Regions from separate parts of the Romboutsia sp. D33t1_170424_H2 genome, predicted to be linked through region 1. Evidence: riboswitches for the same ligand, from Rfam matches in the RefSeq annotation. Region 1 holds a riboswitch; the other holds the start of a gene.
The links. Region 1 has a riboswitch for lysine ahead of nhaC (Na+/H+ antiporter NhaC). Riboswitches for the same ligand answer to the same signal wherever they lie in the genome.
Positions count from the first base shown of each region.

Region 2: linked by a shared signal. The riboswitch ahead of I4U66_RS04995 (amino acid permease) and the one ahead of nhaC (Na+/H+ antiporter NhaC) in region 1 are both predicted to bind lysine.

Region 1 is NZ_JADOZQ010000005.1:117,854-121,076, forward strand. It holds gene I4U66_RS07900 (peroxiredoxin) at 1-440, shown strand, start outside; gene I4U66_RS07905 (ribonuclease H1 domain-containing protein) at 474-1,073, opposite strand; lysine riboswitch at 1,292-1,464, shown strand; gene nhaC (Na+/H+ antiporter NhaC) at 1,590-3,026, shown strand; gene I4U66_RS07915 (calcium/sodium antiporter) at 3,056-3,223, opposite strand, start outside.
Region 2 is NZ_JADOZQ010000003.1:51,131-54,353, forward strand. It holds gene I4U66_RS04990 (cell wall-binding repeat-containing protein) at 1-434, opposite strand, end outside; lysine riboswitch at 625-795, shown strand; gene I4U66_RS04995 (amino acid permease) at 1,072-2,538, shown strand; gene I4U66_RS05000 (LysR family transcriptional regulator) at 2,583-3,223, opposite strand, start outside.

The sequences.
Region 1 (3,223 bases):
ATCATGCTAATTTATATCCTTCTAATTTATCTTTAAGAGGATATAGTGTAGATTCTATGGTACAAAATTTAATAAATGCCGGTATGCCTCGTGAAAAAATACTACTTGGAGTTCCTTTTTATGGTAGACTTGGAGCTGCAATTACAAGATCATATGATCAACTTAGAAGGGATTATATAAATAAAAATGGTCATACAGTAATGTTTGATAGAGATGCTAAAGTACCTTATCTAGTAAAAGATGGAGAGTTCTCAATGTCTTATGAGGATACCCTTTCTATTTATATAAAAGCTCTATATGTATTAGATAATTGTCTTGGTGGCATTTTTTCTTGGACATCGACATATGACCAGGCAAATATTTTGGCAAAAGCTATGTATGATGGTATAAATAGACCTTCTTTTGTTTTAGCTGAATTAGAGGATTTTGGATTAAGTTAAAAATAAAGTCTTGCAAAATACTTTGCAAGACTTTTATATTCCTATAGCTTTCTTAGCTAATTTATCAGCTTCATCGTTATATTTATTGCCACTATGTGCTTTTACTTTTACAAACTCAACATTTAACTTATCTTTTATATTATCATAAAATTTCTTATATTTAGTAGTTCCTTCTTTATTAGTTTTCCATAATCCTAAGCACCATTTTTCTATTCCTTCATAATCAAAATATAAAATCAAATTATTTATGTTATTATCTATACAATAATTCATCGCAATCTTTGCAGCTTCTATTTCACCTGCGACATTTCTCATTCCAACTAAATCTTTATCATTTCCTTTTTTGCTATAAGTTTTTATAACTTCTTCATTTTTTATTATAACTACCCCTGAACCATATTCTCTTATTGAATGTTCATAACTACCATCAACATAAGCTTTTACAAGTTCTTTTCCCTCTTGTATTTTTACACCACTTTCACCATATATATATGATTTTGCTTCCTCTATCGTAGTAAAACTTTTATACTCAGCGCCTGAAAAACCATTTATTTGTTCCTTACATTCATTCCATGTATTATATATACCATTGTTTCTTCCTTTTCTTACTGCATAAAACTTAACCTTAGCCAAATTTTTCACTTCCTTTCGTATAACTATTTATATAAAATTTATATTTTTCTAAATCATACATTTAATAACTATTCTATAGTAAAATAAGTAGTTTTTAAAGACTTATTATTTTACATATTATTGTGAAAATTTTCTTAAATTTTTTATTCCTAAATATTTCATGCTTTATTTTTTTTTAATTTATGGTATAATCTTTATTATCAAATAAATCGAATATAACTATTGGTAGAGGTCGCATTGTTAAATAGTAGTTTTGTGGAGGTAAGCACGAAGAAGCAAAATAAAAGGTAACTATGCCGAAATATATAAGGGAAGCTTTAAACTTATATATTGGGGTTATGCAAAATATGTATAACACTGTCACATTTATATGTGGAGTGCTATCTTTAGATTAAGCGTATTTTTAATTGTACGGTTGAATGCTTAAGTCTAGGATAATATCTTTACACCTAGACTTTTTTTATTATCTCTTTTCTCCTTAACGTTATATTCGGTATAAATTTTAGGAGGACTTTTATGACAAAAAAGGTTAAAAAACAAGCAACTTTATTTGATGCATTACTATGTGTCTCTGTTTTAGTTGCAGTTTTAGTGACATGTTTAGTATTTTTAAGAAAGTATGAAATATCTGCTCATATACCACTTATAATAGGAGCTACATTTGCAAGTGGTGTTGCAGTTTTTAGATTAGGTTTTAATTGGAAGGAATTAGAAGAAGGTATACTATCTACTATAAATACGACAATGCAATCAATACTTATACTTTTAGTAGTTGGTATGATAATAGGTACTTGGATAGCTGGTGGTATAGTTCCTGCTATGATATATTGGGGTCTTAAAATATTATCACCTGGAATATTCTTAGTGGCAACTACTTTAATCTGCGCTATAGTATCTATTTCTACTGGTTCATCTTGGACAACAGCTGGTACTGTAGGTATAGCTCTTTTAGGTATTGGTAGTGCCTTAGGTATACCTGGTAAAATAGTTGCAGGTGCTATAATATCTGGTGCTTATTTTGGGGATAAGATGTCTCCTTTATCTGATACAACAAACTTAGCTCCTGCTATGGCTGGTTCTACTTTATTTGATCATATAAAACATATGGTATATACAGCTGGTCCTGCTCTTTTAATATCACTTGTATTATACGGTATAATAGGAATGAAATATGCAGGTTCTGAAATGGATATATCTCAAATAAATCAAATTCAAAATGCTTTATTAAGTAATTACAATACATTATCTCCATTTTTACTTTTAGTTCCTTGTGCTGTTATAGCAATGGTTATATTTAAAGTCCCTACAATACCAGCACTTATAGGTGGTGTTATATTAGGTGGCGTTTGTGCAGTAGTATTTCAAGGTGCATCTATAGCTGATATACTTGTAGTTGCTAAGTCTGGTTATGTTTCATCTACTGGAATGAAGTTTGTTGATGATCTTCTTACTAGAGGTGGACTTGACAGTATGTTAGGGACAGTATCATTAATACTTTGTGCTTTAACTGTAGGTGGGGTATTAGAAAAAACTGGTATGTTACAAGTTATAGCACAGTCTATACTAAAATTTGCAAAGGGTACTTTTGGACTTATAGCTGCTACAATATTTACTTGTATCGGTACTAACTTAGCAGTTGCAGACCAATATTTAGCCATAGTTATACCAGGAAGTATGTATAAGGATGCATTTATAAGACAAGGTTTATCTCCTAAGAATCTTTCTCGTGCTTTAGAAGATAGTGCCACTATAACGTCTCCACTTATTCCTTGGAATACTTGTGGAGCATATATGTCAGCAACACTTGGAATTGGATCTTTCGTATTTTTACCATATGCATTCTTTAACTTAATTTGTCCTTTAATATCATTATTCTATGGATTAACAGGATTAACAATAGAAAAACTTTCTGATGAAGATTTAATAGAAGAATTTGAAAACGGAATAGCTTAAAATAAAAAAGAGTCTTTAAAGACTCTTTTTTATTTTCTTATTATTATAAATGTCATATATAATATATACATTATAACTAATAATATACCTTCTTTTTTATTTATACGTTGCTTAGTTCCTGCAAATATATATGTTAATATTGTTATTATTATCATAATCATCATATCAACAAACACTATGCTATGAACTTGTATATT
Region 2 (3,223 bases), on a different contig from region 1:
GTTAAAGTCGGATTATAGTTAAATCCTTTTAATGTCTTTGATGTTGGCTCTATATATCCTGAAATTGATTTTATATTTCCGTCATAATCTACGCATCCTACTAAATCTGAACCATAGATAGGTATATTATTTATATACTGTTGAAGTCTTACTATAACCTGAGAATCATTTTTATCATCTTCTTTTGATTTGACTTTGAAAGTAGAAGTTTTTTCTACATTGCTTAAATAATTAATTAGGATTTGTTGAGGTGATATACCTTCTTTTTTCTCTTCCTTTATATTACCACTTACTACAAATGGTTCCGATTTTTCTATAGCTTTTTTTAATTCTTGTTTTTGCATATCCTCACTTGCAAAACTCAAACTAGTTAGATTTATAGTTATTAAACATAGTGTTGTTATGCTTGCTATGCTCTTTTTTAATAATGTCACTTGCTTTCCCCCTCAATTTTCTTTATTTAATGCTTTTGCTCCTTGTTATATTTTTACTAACTATGTTAACTCTATTTTAACACTTGCAATTATTGTTAGTAAACTTATTATTTATTGTTTTTGTACAAAATCTAATCTTTTCTATTGACTTATTTTTTGTTTTGGTTATAATTTAAAACAACAAGTAGATAACTGAGATAGAGGCGCGAAATTTAAGAGTAGTATTATGGAGGTAAGCTCAATGAAATAATACAAAAGGAAATTTCGCCGAAGTAAATAGTTAATGGCTTTGATACTATTTACTGGGCTTATGTAAAATATGCATAAGACTGTCACATTTTTGTGGAGAGCTATTTTCAATGAAAACGTACGGTACGTTGTATTTTTTGTATATAATTTACGTATTTTTGTCATGGGTATAGTCTCATGGCTTTTTTTGTATACAAAAACCTTATGTAAACCTAAAATTACTGATAACTTATATAAGGTATATCAATAACTCAATAATATAAAAATATATCTGAGTAACCGTCGAAGTCGTTAGCGACATAAACTAAGCGCATTTTTATTGTTAGATAAATTTTATTATCTTAGTTACTTACTTATGGAAAATTTACACCATAAGGAGGATAATCAAATGAGTGAACAAAATCAAGAATTAAAAAGAGGATTAAAAGCAAGACATCTAAACATGATAGCACTAGGTGGTTCTATTGGAACAGGTATATTTCTTGCAATGGGAGATACTATCTATCAAGCAGGACCTGGTGGTGCATTAGTTGCATATGGTTTAGTAGGCATTATGGTTTATTTTTTAATAACAAGTTTAGGTGAAATGGCTACTTTTATGCCAATCTCTGGATCTTTTAGTTCCTATGCTACTAAATTTATTGACCCAGCACTTGGGTTTGCACTTGGATGGAATTACTGGTACAACTGGGCTATAACAATAGCTGCCGAAATGGTTGCAGGTTCTTTAGTTATGAAATTTTGGTTCCCAAACATACCAGGAGTTTACTGGAGTTTATTATTTTTAATAATAATTGTCGGATTAAACTTCCTATCATCAAAAGCCTACGGTGAGTCTGAATATTGGTTTGCTGGTGTTAAAGTTGTTACTGTAATTATATTTTTAATAATAGGTGTATTAATGATAGTTGGTATAATTGGTTCTGATGAAATAGGATTTCATAATTATTTTATAAAAGATGGACCTTTCCATGGTGGAATAAAATCAATCTTTGCCATTTTTCTAGTTGCAGGATTTTCATTTCAGGGAACCGAACTTATAGGAGTTGCTGCTGGAGAAAGTGAAAATCCAGAAAAAACTATTCCTAGGGCTATAAAATCCATATTTTGGAGAATATTAATATTTTATTTAGGAACGATAATAGTTTTAGGTGCTATAATACCTTTTACACAGGCTGGTGTTTCTGAAAGTCCATTTACTATGGTATTTGAGAAAGCAGGTATAGCTGGAGCTGCTTCTCTTATGAATGCAGTAATATTAACATCTGTATTATCTGCTGGAAATTCTGGTATGTATGCATCAAGCAGAATGCTTCACTCTATGGCTAAGGATGGACTTGCTCCAAAGCTATTTGCTAAGACTAATAAAAGAGGTGTTCCTGTAAATGCTTTAATATTAACTACTATAGTTGCATCTTTTTGTTTCTTAACAGGTGTATTTGCCGAAAGTACTGTTTATGTTTGGTTAGTTTCTGCATCTGGCCTTGCTGGATTTATAGCATGGGTTGGAATAGCAATATGCCATTATAGATTTAGAAAAGCATATACTCATCAAGGTAATAATTTAAAAGATTTAAAATTTACTGCTAAATGGTATCCTTTTGGACCTATACTAGCATTAATAATGTGTATAGTTATAATAATAGGTCAAGGTTATTCTTGTATTAAACCAGATGGCATTGACTGGAGTGGTTTAATAGCTTCTTATATAGGTATACCTCTATTTTTAAGTTTATATATAGGTTATAAAATTAAGCACAAGACTAAACTTATCCCTCTTCACAAGGTTGATTTAACTTATGGAGAAGATAAAAATTTAGATAATATAGAAAAAAAGATCCTTGAATTAAATTAATAAACATAAAAAATGTAACTCCTTTAACTTAGGAGTTACATTTTTTATGATGAAGTTATATAATTTCTATCAACATATTCTAATATATAATCTCTAAATAACTTTGCTATTGGAGGTATATATGAATTTTTTAAATAACTCATATATATTATTCTTTCCTTAATAGTTTCTTTAATATTTATTTTAGATAGTGTATTTGTATTGATAGTTGGTGAATCAGGAACTACTGAAATCCCTGCTCCAGCAGATACTAATCCTTCTATTACACTTCCTATATTAGCTCCTTTTGGCTGAATTGATATTTTAGGGGTATACCCTAAAGCATCAGTACAAGAAAGAATCCTATCTTTACTACCTTCACAAAATGCTATAAAAGATTCATTTTCTAATTCCTTTAAAGATACCTCTCCTCTACCGGCTAATTTATGATTCTTTGGTACTATTAATATATACTCTTGCTTTTTTATTGGTATAGATTCTATATTAATATCCCAAATAGGTTCTGTATGATTATCATAGAAACCAATATCAATTTTTCCTTTTTTTAAATCTTCTATTATTTCAGTTACAGACTGTTGGTTAAATTGAAACTTTACATTAGGGTTATCATTTAAGAAATCGCTTATTATAAAATTCATAAAATAAGCTCCTACTCTAGATGTAGAGGAAATAGAAACTGTCCCTG